4 regions of the uncultured Phascolarctobacterium sp. genome follow, and region 3 is predicted to be linked to each of the others. Evidence: riboswitches for the same ligand, from Rfam matches in the RefSeq annotation. Region 3 holds a riboswitch; each other region holds the start of a gene.
The links. A riboswitch is a leader RNA that binds a small molecule or an ion and turns the genes downstream of it on or off. The one in region 3 is predicted to bind cobalamin.
Positions count from the first base shown of each region.

Region 1 (4,316 bases), on a different contig from region 3:
AGCTACAAAACCTATTTGAACAATAAGACCAGTATCTGGGGCATTTCCTTTGTTGACAGCCTGAAATATGAAAAATGGGGCGCCGTTTTAGGCGTGCATAAGCATCAGGGCACTTCCACCTCCTACAGCCCTACGACCGGACAGGCGACTTCCTCGGTCACGTCGGACGCTACCAGCCCCACATATGCCCTGACCTATAATCCCAACGAGAAAATTATGCTGTACGGCAGCCATTCGGAGAATTTCGACCTGGGCGCCGTTGCCGGCAGCACCTATGAAAATGCCGGCGAGATCCTGCCGCCTTCTAAAACCAAGCAAAGTGAGCTGGGCGTAAAATATTTGAACAAAGGATTTTTGACGACGCTGGCTTTGTTCGACATCAAGCAGGCCAATAATATCGCTGTCACTAATCCTGCCGGTGGCAAAGACTTCTTCCGTCAGGACGGCGAAGTCAAGCACCGCGGCATCGAGCTCAGCTTCAACGGCGCTATCGCTTCCAAATGGAACGTAATGGCCGGCATTGCCTATATGGATGCCAAATACGAAAAAACCGTCAAAGGCTCTAAAGATGGCGTACAGGAGTCCGGACAACCCAAATGGAGCGGTTCTGCGGCACTGGAATACAAGGCTGACGAAAACTTCAGCATTATCGGCCGGGCTTTGTATACTGGCAGCAGCCCTTTATATAACACTGACAGCAGCAGACATTTCTATGCGCCCTCTTATATGACTTTCGATCTGGGCGTGACCTATAAAACCAAAATCAACAGTATCCCCACCAAATTATCACTGATGTGCTATAACCTCGCTAACAAAGATTACTGGATGGTATCGCGCGGTGATCAGATCTATGCATCCACTCCCAGAACTATCTATATGTCTGCCGAGTTCGACATCTGAGCCTGCTGAAAGTTAAAAAGGCCCTTCTTTTTATACGTCTACAGAAAACTTTTGCTTGCGGGGGGGGGGCAAAGTGCTATAATACAAAACAAAAGTTAATTTTATTTATCTTTTCAAGGTATTTTATTTGCTAATTGAATATTCATAATCAGGTGCATTATTGCCTAACAGAGAAATCGGTTAAAAGCCGATGCGGTCCCGCCGCTGTAATGCCGAGCAAGCCTCAAAACGTCACTGGGAAACCGGGAAGACGAGGTAAGCGATGAAGCAGAGCCAGAAGAACTGCCTGATTACACTCCACTCCATCCTGCGAACGACAGGTCAGAGCGTCAAAAGTTATTTACGCTTTTCTGTCTTTATGTGCAGAAAAGCGTCTTTTTTTGTTCTTGATTGTTTTGACACGCGAAACTCGGACAGCTCAGTCAACACAATTACAGATAAAAAACTTAAAGGAAGTGTTTATTTGATGAATGTAAACAAAAAGTTTTTAGCAATGGCAGTATTATGTACTATTGCCAGCGTTGGCTTCGTGTTGCCTGCCAGCGCCGAAGAAACCATGACGCACGACCTCGACGAAGTGATCGTCGAAGCAGACAGGGACGCCCTGCCGGGCGGCTTGGTTCGTACTACGGCCAAGCTTGGTATCCTGGGCGACAAAAGCGTACTTGATATTCCATATTCGGAAATGAGCATGACTCAGAAAACATTAGCGTTATTTGATGATCCCAGCCAACCGCTTGCCAATGTCCTGCAGAACAATCCTTCGATACGTTCCAGCACCAGTTCACCAATGTATACCGACTTCAGTATGCGCGGTATCAATATGAACGGCAACCACATGATGCTGAACGGTATCCCCAGCTTATTTTATCAATTCACAACCCCGCCTTCGCATATCATCGACAGGATCGATATTACCTCCGGCCCCAACGCCGGTGTCAACGGCGTCAGCATGTCTAACAACGGTACCAACAGCGGCGCTACGCCTGCTCCTGGTACGATCAATATCGTTACCAAAAAAGCAACCGCCAAACCGATCACCAGCTACACGCAGACCTTTTCCGGCAGAGGTAATGCCGGCGAGTATATCGACATCGGCAGACGCTTCGGCAAAAACGGTGAATGGGGTCTGCGGGTCAACGCTGAATATATGGACGGCGGCCTTTCTTTGCCGGGTGCTGAAAAAAATGAAAAAAACCTGTTTTTCAATCTGGACCACAAAGGAGAAAAAAGCACGACCAACCTGTTTGCCGGCTATTTTGACCTGCGGGTCAACGGTGGCCAGCGCTGGTTTCAATTCAAACCAACCACTGCCTACAAAGGCGATTCCCTACCGGGAGCACCGGATTCAAAAAAGAACTATGATTTCAGCGGCACCACTAAATATGTTCACGGTTATCTAATGACCCTCAACCATGAACAAAAAATGAATGAGGACTGGTCCTGGTTTGCCAATTTCGGTCAATCCAGAAGAAGCGGCAATAAAGATAATCAGGGTTCCGCTTTAAAATTTGATGAAAACGGCAATTTTACAGGTAATCAATTCAATCAGCAAAATGAATCGGGGAAAAACGTCTACGCGCAGATCGGTATTGCCGGCAAAGTAATGACCGGTGCCGTAAAACACAATTTAGCACTCGCAGTCGACCGTTCCTGGGCCAAATACTGGAACAACAGCAAATCATACGACCCTAACGGAGGGACGATTCTTGGCAATTTATACGACGGTATTATCTTTCCTGATAACTATCAACTGGAAAATTTTGGCTCTGCCAAACCACAGTGGGAAGAAACCAACGTCGGTATCACTATTGCCGATACTCTGGAATATGGCAAAGCGTCACTCCTGCTGGCCGCTTCCCGTAAGCATGAAAACTTTGAAAACCTGACCGGAGGAAAATCTTTTACCAATAATAATACCTTGCCTACTTACGGCATCACTTATAAACCGGTTGATAATCTTGCTTTCTACGCCGGACATACCGAAAGCTTTTCCAGAGGTGCTGTTGTCAAAAACGACGATAAATACACCAATAAAAATGCTACGCTTGATCCTGTAAAAAGCAAGCAAACTGAAATCGGCATCAAATATGCAAATGCCGGCATCCTTACTACCTTCAGCTATTTTGATATTGACGAAGCCAACAGATATGATATCGATGCGCCAGGCAATAAGCTGACTACAGTGGACGACGGTAAAAACAGATACAAAGGCCTGGAATTGACTGTAAATGGTAAGCTGGCCAGCAAATGGACTGCTACAGGCGGCTTAATGTACCTTAACGCCAAGCGTGAAAACACTAAAGAAGGCTTAAAAGACGGTATGTTTGTAACCGGCGCCGCTAAATGGAGCGGAGTTCTGGGCTTAGAATATACACCTGATAAAAATTGGGGCATTGTCGGCCGCGCTGTTTGGAATGATAAGGCTTTCATTGAAGATACCGGCAGTAAGGGGAAATACGAAATCCCCTCTTATGTGACCTTCGACCTGGGAGTACACTACAAAACAAAAATCAATACTGTTCCAGTAAAGTTCAGTGCTATGTGCTATAACCTCACTGATAAAGACTACTGGATGGGCCGAGGCGGTTCATCCACCTTTGGTTTATCAATGCCCAGAACCTTTATGTTCTCCGCTCAGTTCGACCTGTAATTTTACTTTCCCAAGGAGATCATACGATCTCCTTGAGTTCGTTTTAGGAGCAATAACGCTATGTTAATCAAAAAAATCCTGTTCCTGCCGCTGATTTTCTGCCTGCTGCTATGCGCAGGCTGCAACAATGATCCGACGGACGCAGACTCTGACAGGCATACAGTTATCACCGACAGTATCGGCAGGCAGGTGAGTCTGCCCCAGACGGTTACCAAAGTCGCTGTCGCCAACCGCTACAATATGGAGATCATCAAATCCCTCGGCGTTTTAGACAGAGTAGTCGGCGTAGATTATGGCATCTACCAGGATCAGGCGGCCTACGGCGAATTTTTCAGTAAAGAACAAGTCATCGGCAAAAGCCAGAACGACCTGAATTATGAAAAAATCATTGAACTGCAGCCGCAGCTGCTGATCCTCACCGGCAACGGCGCCTGGCAGGATGCCGCTAAAAAGTTGGAACCCTTCGGCATCAGAGTCATCGTCATGGATGCTTATTACACCTCAGCGTTTGAGCATACTTATACCTTGGCCGGACAGATCTTTCAGCAGGAAGCGAAGGCAGCTGCCTTTATCAGTTATTTTCAGGATAAACTGCAGTATATCAGAACAGCTTTAAAAAATGTTCCTAAAAAAACTGTTTACTACGAATACCGTAACAGGGGTACCACTACTATTCCCGGTGATTATTTTTTTGAGATGCTGGAATATGCCCATGCCGATAATATCTTTCGTGATGCAAAAAGCACGGAGATCAATATCGAGG
Region 1 is NZ_CATWDQ010000014.1:10,294-14,609, forward strand. Features, by position in the region: gene Q4G98_RS09725 (TonB-dependent siderophore receptor) at 1-900, shown strand, start outside; cobalamin riboswitch at 1,034-1,205, shown strand; gene Q4G98_RS09730 (TonB-dependent siderophore receptor) at 1,367-3,553, shown strand; gene Q4G98_RS09735 (ABC transporter substrate-binding protein) at 3,614-4,316, shown strand, end outside.
Region 1: linked by a shared signal. The riboswitch ahead of Q4G98_RS09730 (TonB-dependent siderophore receptor) and the one ahead of Q4G98_RS00310 (MotA/TolQ/ExbB proton channel family protein) in region 3 are both predicted to bind cobalamin.

Region 2 (4,316 bases), on a different contig from region 3:
TTTTGCGATCCCCGGTATCAGCAGCATGGCGCTGGAAGCGATCCGTTACCGTGATTACCCGGTGCTGCAGGCTTACGTTCTGGTCAGCGGCTGCACTCTGATCCTGGTAATGGTGGCGGTCGATCTGCTGATCGCCTATCTCAATCCCAAGGTAAAGCTGGGTGAGCGGTCATGAAAAAATCAAACCTGCAATTTTACTGCGCCGCCGGCCTCCTGCTGCTCATCATCGGCACCAGCCTGCTGGCCCCGCTCCTGGTAACTCACAATCCCTTTGAGCCGGATATGGCAAGCCGGCTGCAGCCGCCCTCCTGGCAGCATTTTTTTGGTACGGACGCACTGGGGCGCGATATGTTCAGCCGCATCCTTTACGGCGGCCGGGCCTCGATCCTGCTGTCACTGGCCTCTGCGGTCCTTTCGCTTGGCGTCGGACTTGTGATCGGTCTTTGCTGTGGTTTTTACGGCGGCAAGCTGGATCTTTTCTTCACGATCCTGAGCAATATTTTTCAGGGTATCCCCGGCAGCTGCTTTATGATCGCTATCGCCGGCATTTTCGGTCCCAGCATCAAAAGTCTGGTGCTGGCGCTGGTCATCACCTCCTGGGCCGGTTTTTCCCGCATCGTGCGCGCCGAAGTGATGCAGCTTAAAGAAGAGCCTTTCATCGAAGGGCTGCGTTGTCTGGGCTGCGGCGACCGACGGCTGCTGCTGCGCCACATCATTCCCAATATCGTCAACAAGCTGCTGATCCTCTTCACGATCAGGGTAGGCCGCGGCATCCTCTCTATCGCCGGACTCAGCTTTCTCGGCCTGGGCGTACAGCCGCCGACGCCTGACTGGAGCGTGATGGTCAGCGACGCCGTTTTATATTACCGCAGTTCGCCGCATCTGATTTTGATTCCCGGCGCCTGCATCTTTTTCCTGATCTATGCCATCAACAATCTGGGCGAATTTCTGCGTGACAGGCTGGATGTACGCTTTAGCGAGGTGCGCAAATGGTAACTTTAAACTCCACAGCCACGCTTGACCTGACGCTGCAGCAGCTGTACGTGCACTTTCCCGTTCCCGGCGGCCTGGTTAGGGCCGTCGACGGCGTCGACATCTGTTTCCGCCACGGCCAGATCACCGGGATCATCGGCGATTTTGGGGCAGGCAGTCTTAGGCATCCTGCCTGATTATGTCACCCGCAGCGGCAGCATCTTTTACCGCGGCACGGATATTCTGGCAGACAACACTGCCCTGCCCGGTTTTTACGGTCAGCAAATCGCCCTCATACCTCAAAATCCCGGCGACTCTCTCAACCCGCTGCGCCGTATCGGCAGACAGTTTGACGACATTCTGCAGACCGCCGGGATCAGGGATAAAACCGATCAGCGCAAACAACAGCTGCTGGACTTCTTCGGACTACCTGACGCCGCACGCGTGCTTGCCGCCTATCCGCACGAACTTTCGGGAGGTATGCTGCAACGCGTACTGTGTGCCATGAGCATTTGCTGCTCTCCCAACTGGCTTTTGGCCGATGAACCGACCAAAGGACTGGACGAAACAGCCTGCGGCGTTGTTTATGAAAATCTGCAGAAAATAAAAACCGGCCAGCAGCTGGGTATGCTCATCATCACCCACGACCTGCAGCTGGCACGCTCTATCTGTGCCAACATCGCCGTGATGTATGCCGGACAGATCGTCGAATACGGCCCTCAGGTCCTCACAGACCCGCGGCATCCCTATACGCAGGCCTTTCTGGCCGCCCTGCCGGAAAACGGCTTTCAGCCCTTGCCGGGACTGCCGCCGTTACCGCAGGAGGAACTGCCCGGCTGCCGGTTTGCGCCGCGCTGCGCCAGCTGCCATGAACGCTGCCTGCAGGCAGTGCCGCCGGTCTATGACAGCGGCACTGCGAAAGTGAGGTGCTTCCTCTATGCTTGAAGCTGTAGACATTTCCAAAAAATATTGGGACCGCAGCAGCGGCAAGCACTACGACGTTTTGCGAAACTGCAGCCTTACGATCCAGTCCGGCGAAGCGCTGGGACTGATGGGCCCCAGCGGCTGCGGCAAAAGCACGCTGGCACGAATCCTGCTGCGGCTGCTGCCGGCAGACAGCGGGCGGATCATCTTCCGGTCGCAGGACCTGACCACGCTGTCACAGGCACAGCTGAAACCCTTTCGCCAGCAGGTACAGTTTATCTCGCAGCGGCCAGAAAGCTTTTTTGACCCGCTGCTGAAGTTAGGCGCCAGCCTGCGTGAACCACTGCAGATCTTCGGGCTGCCTGACAACAGCGAGATCATTGAATCTGCCCTGTCAACAGTCAAGCTGTCACCAGCACTGCTGGACCGTTATCCGCATCAGGTCAGCGGCGGCGAAGTACAGCGCCTGAGCATCGCCCGGGCACTTTTGCTCAAACCGCAGCTGCTGATTTTAGACGAGCCGACCTCGATGCTGGATATTTCCGTGCAGGCGCAGATCCTGCATTTGTTAAAAAGTATCCGACAACAGCAGCAGATGGCCTTTCTTTTTATCTCCCACGATCACGATGTGATCCGTTATATGTGTGACCGTCAGCTGCAAATGCGCGGCGGCAAACTCGTTTGACAAATATATCACCTAACAATTTTACCACAGTGTCCGGTCAACCCGGACGCTGTATTTTTTTGCCCTTTAACTGTTAATTTTTCAAATTATGCGTCTACAGAAAACTTTTGCTTGCGGGGGGGGGGCAAAATGCTATAATACAAAGCGAAAGTTTAATATTTTCATCAGACAGGCAAGTATTTATTCCCAATAGGATATATGCTCTACGTTTCTTAAAAAACCATGCTGTTATGCACTAAGCAAGCAGCAGCAGCAAAACCAGCGCCAGCTTTAATTTCTTTTATGCTTATATATATTGCTTTAAAGTTGTTATAACATTCTTATTAAAAACTTTTACTTGCTAAGGAATGTGACGAATGCTATAATACATCACGTAATTTAAATTTTCAACAGCTTATAAATTTCTATTTAATCTAATATAAGTGATCAGGTGCATTATTGCCTAACAGAGAAATCGGTGCAATACCGATGCGGTCCCGCCGCTGTAATGCCGAGCAAACCTCACGATGCCACTGGGAAACCGGGAAGGCGAGGCAAGCGATGACGCAGAGCCAGAAGAACTGCCTGATCATAGTCTGCTCCATCCTGCGAACGACAGGCCAGAGAGTTGTAAGTCGTTTTACGCTTTTCTGCCTTTAGGCGCAGAAAAGCGTCTTTTTTTGCTCTTGATTGTTTTGACACGCGAAACTCGGACAGCTCGGTCAACACAATTACAGATAAAAAACTAAAAGGAAGTGTTGAACAAGATGAATGGGAAGCAAAAATTTTTGACAATGGCCGTGCTGTGCGCCATTGCCAGTGTCGGCTTTGTACTGCCGGCCGGTGCGGAAGAAACACTGACGCACGATCTGGACGAAGTCATCGTCGAAGCCGACAGAGATGCCCTGCCCGGCGGCTTTGTCAAAACCAAAGGCAGCATCGGTATTTTAGGCGATAAAAGTATTATGGAAGTTCCTTTCAGCCAGACAAATATCTCAGCCAAAACTTTAGATCTTTTTGGCGGGCCGACGCAGCCCTTAGATAATATTTTAGTCGGCGTCCCCGCTATCAGGCAGGCCGGCAGCGTTTTGCACAACGATTTTACTATCCGCGGCTTCCGGGCCAACGGCACCAGTATGTACGTCAATGGCGTCCATGGGATGCTGACGCAGTTCAACGTGCCGATGGCGGCCTTTGAAAGGGTCGACGTCACCGCCGGCCCCAATACCGGTATCAGCGGCAGCGGCGTCCAGTACGAATCCTCGACTGCTGGCGGCATTATCAACCTGATCTCCAAAAAAGCAGGCGAGCAGCCGCTGTTCCGCTACAAACAAACTTTTTCCGGCAAAGGTTCCTTCGGCGAATACCTGGATCTTGGCAGCCGCTTCGGCAAAGACAAAGCCTGGGGACTGCGGATCAACACCGAGCTTTTGAACGGCGAAACCTCTGTTGATAAAACCGACATCAAAGCCAAAGGCATCTATATGAACCTTGACCACCGCGATGACAGAAGCACTACCAACTTTTTGGCCGGGTACAGGGATATTGATATTAAAAACGGTATGCGCTGGTTCAAGATCGGCCCTAACGTCAAAAATTTCCCCAGCACTATCAACGGCAGCAAAAATTACGCCTTTGACGGTATGGAAAAAGGCGCTTACGGCTACTTCATGGTTTTGAACCACGAACAAAAGCTGAATGATGACTGGAAGCTCTTCTTTAACGGCGGCCTGAACAACAATAAGCTGAATAAAAA
Region 2 is NZ_CATWDQ010000014.1:5,698-10,013, forward strand. Features, by position in the region: gene Q4G98_RS09700 (ABC transporter permease) at 1-175, shown strand, start outside; gene Q4G98_RS09705 (ABC transporter permease) at 172-996, shown strand; gene Q4G98_RS09710 (hypothetical protein) at 999-1,160, opposite strand; gene Q4G98_RS09715 (ABC transporter ATP-binding protein) at 1,138-1,917, shown strand; gene Q4G98_RS09720 (ABC transporter ATP-binding protein) at 1,910-2,581, shown strand; cobalamin riboswitch at 2,993-3,164, shown strand; gene Q4G98_RS09725 (TonB-dependent siderophore receptor) at 3,328-4,316, shown strand, end outside.
Region 2: linked by a shared signal. The riboswitch ahead of Q4G98_RS09725 (TonB-dependent siderophore receptor) and the one ahead of Q4G98_RS00310 (MotA/TolQ/ExbB proton channel family protein) in region 3 are both predicted to bind cobalamin.

Region 3 (4,316 bases):
AGGAATTACGCCGTAATATAGGGATAGTACAGCAGGATGTTTTTTTGTTTTCAGATTCTGTAATTCATAATATTGCATATGCAAAACCAGAAGCAGCGCAAAGCGAAGTAGAGATGGCTGCCAGACTGGCCGCTGCTGATAGATTTATTGAGGAACTTCCAGATAAGTATGATACTGAAATTGGTGAACGAGGAGTAAAACTTTCAGGTGGGCAAAAACAGCGCCTTGCTATTGCTCGAGTATTTTTGAAGAATCCTCCCATCGTAATTTTAGACGAAGCAACTTCTTCTTTAGACAATCACACGGAAAAGTTGATTCAGGAGTCATTGGATAGATTGGCCGAGAATAGAACTACACTTATTATTGCTCATCGTATGTCAACAATAAAAAATGCTGATAAAATAATAGTCTTGAATAATGGTGAAGTTGCGGAGATTGGAACACATTCGGCCTTGATGTTAAGAGGCGGTCTGTATTATAATCTATATAATGCTCAAAAACAGACTGATGACAAATAGGTGATTTGATGATTAACATAGAAAATTTAACTAAACGTTTTGGTGACCGGATTGCGGTAGCAGGCATCGACATGGAAATCAAAAGCGGTGAGATATTTGGCCTTTTAGGTCCGAATGGAGCCGGAAAGACTACTACTGTCAGGATATTAACGTTGCTTTCCAGGAAAAATTCAGGAACTGTGAAGATATGCGGCTATGATATTGAAAAAGATACGGAGAAAATTCAAGAACTCATCGGCGTTGTGCCGCAGCATATGAGTTTGGATCAGGATCTTACAGGCCGGGAAAATCTGATTTTACAGGCCAGACTGCATCATTTGAAAAATAAAGCTGTGATGGAGCGGCGGATAGATGAAATTTTAGAATTTGTAGAACTGAAAGACAGAGCTGACGATAAATCCAGAAGATATTCGGGCGGAATGAAGCGGCGTTTGATGATTGGCATGGCACTTTTACATCAACCTAAAATTTTATTTTTAGATGAACCTACTGTTGGTTTGGATCCGCAAGTGCGGCGTAAGATGTGGGATTTGATTCGGAAAATGAACGAAGATGGTATGACCGTGCTTTTGACTACTCACTATATCGAAGAAGCTGACCAGTTATGCAAACGTGTGGCTATTATGAATAAAGGACGTCTTGTAGCTATTGACAAGCCGGAGAAGCTGAAGGAAAAAGTTGGCAGGATCGTTGTTGAACATATGGAAGCAGATGGTATGACTAATAAATTTTTTGACGACCGAGAACAGGCTGCAGCTTATGTAACAGTGCTGAAGACGAATGCAATAGTGCGTGAAGCAAATTTAGAAGATGTGTTTATTGAATTAACGGGGAGGCGAGTAAATGACCAGTAATTTTTTTTATGACGTCTATACCGTTTTCTGGCGCGATTGGGTAGTATTCAAAAAGATATTTTTTAAATTTTTATGCTCACGGATGATTACGCCTTTTTTGTATATTTTTGCTTTTGGAATAGGCTTGGGAAGAAATGTGTCTGTAGATGGCGGCAGTTATTTGAGCTTTCTTATTCCAGGTATGATCGCTCTTAATTCTATGAATGTTTCTTTTAATACGATCGCAGCTCCGCTGAATATGTCGCGTATTTATCATCATACTTTGGAAACATATCTGATTTCTCCGATTTCAGGAGCTGCATTTGTTTTTGGCAAAGTCTTATCCGGAACAGTGCGTGGATTGATTTCTTCAGCAGTTATAGTTGTTATGGCCGAATTATTGGGCGTACACTTATATTTGGGAGGCTGGTTCATTCCGGTACTCATTCTTAACTGTTTTGTTTTTGCATCTTTGGCAGTAGTGGCAGCTATGACGATTAATAGCCATGAAGAGATGAGCAGTTTCAGTACTTATGTTTTGGTGCCGATGTCTTTTTTATGCGGCACATTTTTTAAAGCGGACGGGTTTCCAGCAGTATTGAAGGGATTTTTAAGTATTTTACCATTGACGCCAGCCAGCAGTGCTTTAAGAGCAGCTGCAAACAAAATGCCGGTCGAGTGGTATTGGCTAGTTATCATGCTGGTATATTTTAGTATATTTTTTGCCTATGCCTGCCATTTGCTGCAAATGAAAAAAGAAGAATAGCAGGATGGTTTTAGAGTATTTTATTTTGAAATATAGTGGTTTTTATTGCAAATGTTAATCTAACGTGATATAATTCCAATCAGTAACAAAACTTAATAAGCGGAAATCCAGGTGTGAATACTTAATAGAAAAATTGGTTAGAAGCCAATACGGTCACGCCGCTGTAATGTTGAGCAAACCTCACTTAGTGCCACTGGGAAACTGGGAAGGCGAGGGGAGCGATGAAGCAGAGTCAGAAGAACTGCCTGGATTTTTCTACTGTAATCCAGCGAGTGACAGGAACAGGTAGTACAAAGTAGGCCTAACCTTTCTGTCTTGCATGGAAAGGTTATTATTTTTTGGAAATAAAATCAGAATAAATCTTTAAATTTGAATTTGTTTGCCGGGTTAGCATTGGCAAACTTGATTAAATTTGGTATTATTAATATTAATATAAAAATTTTAGGAGGCAATTTTGATGGAAGCAATCAAGGAAGCAATTGAGTATTTTCATAAAGGCGGTTTGGTAATGTGGCCACTGTTATTGTGTTCAATAATAGTGGTTACTATAGCTATAGAGCGGTATTTATATTATAAAACTGCTGATTCTGGTTCGTTATTTACTCAGGAATTTTGTACTTTACTTGGTCAAGGCGATGTAGCAGGAGCTCTACAGCTTGCGTCAGAGTCTGCAGGTGAGTGCGCGCGCATAGTTCGGGAAACTATGGCTATGTCTGGAGATTGCGCAAGGCATTCTGCTTATATGGAATCCCAGGCTGGCCTTGTGATCGCTAAGCTTCGTAATCGACTGCATTATTTGGGTGTTATTGTTACAATGTCTCCGTTGCTTGGATTATTGGGAACAATTATTGGTATGATTGGTTCTTTCAGCATTTTCAATTTGCAGGAAGGACAGCCGATGGCAATTACCGGTGGTATTGGTGAGGCTTTGATTGCGACTGCTACCGGTTTATGTGTGGCTATTTTAGCATTATGTGCGCATTCTTATTTCGCCCAGCGTTTGGATACTTCCATTACAAATATGGAACAGTGCTTTTCGGCTTTGCTGGAGGCTGAAAGCAGAGGTGAACTCTAATGAAGCTGCGTGATAGCAGAAGCCTTAAACAACCTGAATTAATGATCATACCTATGATCGATATAATGTTCTTTTTACTGGTGTTTTTTATGCTCAGCACGATGTATATGGTTGATTTAAAAACAATTCCTATAAAGCTGCCTAAAGCCGAATATTCAGCAGTTGATACTCAGACTACGTTTGCGGTTTCTGTAAAAAAAGACGGCAGTATCTGGCTTGGAGATAAACAGACTGATATTGCCAGTTTAACGATGCAGGCAAAAATGGAACAGAAAAATAATCCCCGGTTTTCGATCGTTATTCGTGCGGATAAAGACGCGGATTATGGTAAGGTAATAACTTTGCTGGATAGATTAAAGGGTGCAGGTGTTCAAAGGTTTGGCTTAGCAACAGATGTAGGAGCTGGTGAATAATGGATGACTCCAAAAAGAGATTCCAAATAGGGTTTATTGGTTCATTGGGTTTTCATTTGTTTGTGTTTCTTGTTTTGGCGTTTGCCGGTCTTTTTGCTGCCAATCAGGTAGATGATAAAATCGTTGAGATTGCAGTTTTTGGCGGTGGCGGCGGTGGCGGTGGTGGCGGCGGTGGCGGCGTGAAGCCTGCCGACGCTACGGCAGCAGATTTAGCTGCGGCGAAGGCTGCCGCGTTGCAAAATAAGCAACAAAACTCTATGCAAAAACAGGAAGCACAGAAAGCTGATCCAATAAATTCTGATGATATAATAGAAAAAACTACCCGCAGGGAACAGGTATACGAACAGCAGCAGGTTGCCCCCCATGATCCCGCGCCTGTGGAGCGGGCTGTTCAGCAAAGTAAAAATATTGCTGGTGCTGAGGTAAAAGAAAATACAGGCAGCGGCGGCGGTTATGGTACTGGACAGGGCAGTGGTTATGGAAGCGGTTCAGGATCGGGAAGCGGAAGTGGCAGTGGTGGTGGACATGGTTCCGGAGTTGGAACGGGTATAGGCGACGGTACTGGCGCGGGAATAGGAACTGGTGAAGGCGGCGGTTATGCCGGAGGCGACCCATCAGCAAATCCTGCTATTCCTCCCCGCCTGGTAAGAAGCCGTCAGCCAAATTATCCGGGCAGTGCCAGAAGTGCCAGTATTGAAGGTACGACTACAG
Region 3 is NZ_CATWDQ010000001.1:84,050-88,365, forward strand. Features, by position in the region: gene Q4G98_RS00295 (ABC transporter ATP-binding protein) at 1-518, shown strand, start outside; gene Q4G98_RS00300 (ABC transporter ATP-binding protein) at 527-1,372, shown strand; gene Q4G98_RS00305 (ABC transporter permease) at 1,362-2,117, shown strand; cobalamin riboswitch at 2,210-2,381, shown strand; gene Q4G98_RS00310 (MotA/TolQ/ExbB proton channel family protein) at 2,575-3,192, shown strand; gene Q4G98_RS00315 (biopolymer transporter ExbD) at 3,192-3,605, shown strand; gene Q4G98_RS00320 (TonB family protein) at 3,605-4,316, shown strand, end outside.

Region 4 (4,316 bases), on a different contig from region 3:
CTGAGTTGCTTCCGCATACAAAGGCAGTTCGGCCCGGCCGCTGTAATACACGAAGTCGATAGCCAGCGGTTTGCCGTCCTTATCTACGATACCGTCGCCGTCTGTATCCTTCCAGCCCGCATCAGCCAGCAATTTTTTAGCGCGTTCCACATTATAGGTATTAGGATCTTTCAGCTGATCAAAACCGTAATCCAGGGAAGGCGGAACCGGCGCCTTACCGGGGATAAAAGTATCCTTCAGTAAAACTTTGTTATAGGTCTCACGATCCAAACAACTGATCAGAGCTTCGCGTACGCGAATGTCATGCAGCGGGTGCCCTTCATTCATATTGATCTGTGCCAAAACTGTACGCAGGGAAGCGATCTCGGAAATATTGAACTTGTCTTTTTTGTTAAACAGCGACAGATCACCCGCGGCAATATTGATCGCCATATCGATCTCACCGGACTGCAGCGCCATAGCACGGGTATTAGGATCGTCGATAGTAGGGATCTCGACATGTTTAAATGGCACTTCACCATCCCAATAATTGGGGTTAGCTTCCATTACCGCTTTAGCCTTGCTGTATTCCTTCACCACATACGGACCGGTGCAAATAGGCCCCTGCTTAGCATAATCACGATCTTTGACACTGGTATCGATGACTATAAAGAGCGGATCTGCCAGCATCCCCGGCAACGAAGGTACCGGCTTAGTGGTTTTGATGATCAGGTTCTGGCCGTCGGCCGAGATCTCGCTGTATTCAAAAAATGTCTTTGCACGATTGGATTTTGCAAAAACACGTTCCAACGAACTTTTTACCGCTTCGGCAGTTACCTTATTGCCATTGGAAAATTTAGCTTTATCATTGATCTTAAAAGTCCAGGTCAGCTTATCATCGCCGATTTTCCAGCTTTCCGCAATCCACGGGGTAGAGTTCATTTTATCGTCAAATTTGGCCAGACATTCGCCCAGGCCATAACGCATAACGACCCAACTGAAAAAGTTATCTGTCGGTTCCAGATTATCGGCAAAATTAGTAACGCCGAATTTCAAAGTATCCTTCGCCGCGGCAGCTTTTTTATCACCACCGCCGCAGCCGGCAGCTGCCAGTGCCAGCAGTCCGATCATTGCGGCTGCTGCTGTAAATTTAATACTTTTGTTCATAATACATCTCCCTTTCAAACTCGTTTGTATATAATAAAATTTTACCTAACCACCATCATCAGTCTTCCTGCCGCGGATCAAGCACGTCGCGCAGGCTGTCGCCCCAAAGGTTAAAAATCACAACAGTGACAAAAATAGCCAGACCCGGGAAAATCATCAGCCAGGGCGCAGTCTGCAGCTGTTGCCGGCCCTCGTTCAGCATCAGGCCCCATTCCGGCGCCGGCGGCTGCGAGCCAAAGCCCAAAAACGACAACCCGGCCAGCTCCATCATCATAGCGCCAATATCAGCCGCAGCCGTAATGACCATCAGCGGCAGGATATTCGGCACGATATGCTGCCAAAGGATGTGCGCCGGTTTACCGCCATTTACTATCGCCGCCTCCACAAAGTCACGTTTTTTGATCTTCAGCACCATGCTGCGGGCCAGCCTGGCATATTTAGTCCAGCTGACAACAGTCAGCGCAATGACCGCGTTGACCAGGCTGCCGCCCAGTATCCCTGCAATAGCTATCGCCAGGATCATACCCGGAAAAGAGATCATCATGTCGGAAATACGCATGATCACCGCATCGACCTTGCCGCCGTAATAACCGGAAATAATTCCTAAAGAAGTACCGACAAAAAATATCACCGCAACCAAAAGCAAGACTCCGCTCAAAGAATAACGGGCGCCGTACAAAATACGGCTGAACACATCGCGCCCCAGCTTGTCAGTACCAAAGATATGCTCGGCACAAGGGGACAGACAGATAAGCGTTCTTCATCGTCGCTTCCACAGGATCATAAGGCGAAAACAGCGGCGCAGCTACGGCAATCAAAAACAGCGCCAGCACCAGCAGGCTGGAAACAGCAAATTGCCTATTCATTTTTAAACCATTGATAAGATTTTCCATATTACTTGCCTGCCTTTCTTAAGCGTGGATCAAAATAATTATAGGAAATATCTACCAACAGATTGATCACCATATACATCAGCGCTATCCAAAGCACAACGCCCTGCACCAGCTGAAAATCACGATATGTGATAGCCTCGACAGCCAAACGGCCCAATCCCGGCCACTGAAAAACTATTTCGATAACAGCCGCCCCGCCTAAAAGGGAACCCAATGATAACCCCAGCAGCGTCATTAGCGGCAGCATCGCGTTCGGCAGCACCTCTTGCCAAAGGATATAGCTCTCACTCATGCCTCTGGCTCTGGCACCGACAACGTAATCCTGATGTAATTCCTCAAGAACAGTTGCCCGCACCTGCCGCGTATATTTAGCCGCCATTGCTATTCCCAGCGTCACCGCTGGTAAAATGATCGTCTCCAGGCTTACCCTGCCGCCTACTATCGGCAGCCAGCCCAGCTGTAAGCCAAAAATCCACAGCAGCATCAGGCCCATCCAAAAGTTAGGAACTGAAACACCGAAAAAAGTAAGACCTCTGACAAAATAATCAAAGCAGCTGTTACGCTTAACCGCCGAATAAATGCCCAGAGGCAGCGATACTACCAGCATAAACAGCAGCGAAGCCACAGCAAGATAGATCGTCGCCGGCAAACAATGCATCAGTTCTTCAACAACAGGCTTTTTGACCATATAGGAAAAGCCCAGGTTCCCCTGCACAGCACGCCCCAGCCAATCCAGATACTGGAAAATAAACGGTTTGTCCAAACCAAGCTCATGCCGCAGCGCTTCTATCTCCGCCTGACTGACCATAATGTCCTCATTACCGGCGATCATCTGCCGGACCGGATCACCGGGCGACAGCATCACCAAAGCAAAAGTCAAAAAGCTGATCCCTAAAAGCACCAGCAGGATCTGTCCAAGCCTGCTCCAAATCTGTTTGTTTTTCAATGCTTCCCATCTCCTCACAAAAAAATCTCCTGCAGCCATGAACCACGGATGCAGGAGATCATAAAATTTTTGCACAGCGGAATAATTATACTACTCCATCTATACAATTTTTAAGAACTAACTGCTGATCCGTCACCCGCGGATATGGCAATACCAAAGGCTGCGATCTGACTTACGCAATATGCGCTTACAGTGGCGTGACCGTGCCGGATTTACACCGGACTTCCCTGATTTAACCTTGCGGCACCTTTGATAAAATTATTAACTTATAACAATATTAACACAAAGTATATACTTAGTAAACACTTTTAAATAACTTTTTAAATCTTTTTTCTAAGTTTTTTCAATGATAAAAATAATATTAAAGATTGAGTACCAACAAATAAAAGATATGACAGCCATAAGCCATCATTGCCGTATAAAGGCACCAACAGCCGTTCCGCAGGCCAAAATACAGCCAGTGCAGCCATCATCATATTGCGTACCGGAGCTGTATAGGTAGCGCCGGTAAACATACCGTAAAGCGCCAGGCCAATACCGGCTATCAGAGGATAAAGCAGCACATAATATCTGTAAGCCCCGGCTAATGCCGCTACCTCGGAAATATCTGTAAAACACCTGATCCAGAACATACCGCTGGCGCCAAAGCCTGCCATCAGCACCACAACCAGTACGAACAGCCATTTATAAGTCATCCGCAAGGTCTGCCAGAATAAATCCCTGTTTTTCTGGCCCAGAGCCCGCCCTGAAAAAATCGCCGCGCCGTTGGCCATGCCGTCGACCAGATAGGACATGATGTCCTTCAGCTGAAACAGTACCGCATTGGCTGCCAGCACCACAGTCCCCAAAGCCGCGCCGGCAGCAGCAATGATATTATTCGCCGTCAGCAGGCAGGCTGTGCGGATCATCAGATTAGCGTTCACCGAAAGCATCTTTAACAAACTCCCTGGCTCGATAACTTTTTTATAATCAAAATGCCTATAGTCAAAATCGCCATAAACATACATCAGCCAGCAGCCAACAACAGCGCCGTATAGCTGGCTCAGAAGCGTCGCCCAGGCAACTCCCTCAATATGGAAATGCAGCCCGAAAACAAACCACATACTTAAAGCCATATTCAAAACATTACTGGAAACCTGCATAAACACCGAAGCCCGCACCCTCGTCTGCCCCATCAGCCAGCCCAGCGACACATAATTAAACAACACCAGCGGTGCGCCCCAGATCAGAATATCATAATAAGCCGTACACAGCGCCGCCACATCGGCAGCAGGTGCAACCAAAGCCAAATAAGCGGACAGGATCGGTTTCTGCAAAAGAATGCAGCCGCA
Region 4 is NZ_CATWDQ010000002.1:215,578-219,893, reverse strand. Features, by position in the region: gene Q4G98_RS02650 (ABC transporter substrate-binding protein) at 1-1,110, opposite strand, end outside; partial or broken gene nikC (nickel transporter permease) at 1,205-2,039, opposite strand; gene nikB (nickel ABC transporter permease) at 2,041-2,985, opposite strand; cobalamin riboswitch at 3,126-3,251, opposite strand; gene Q4G98_RS02630 (MATE family efflux transporter) at 3,306-4,316, opposite strand, start outside.
Region 4: linked by a shared signal. The riboswitch ahead of nikB (nickel ABC transporter permease) and the one ahead of Q4G98_RS00310 (MotA/TolQ/ExbB proton channel family protein) in region 3 are both predicted to bind cobalamin.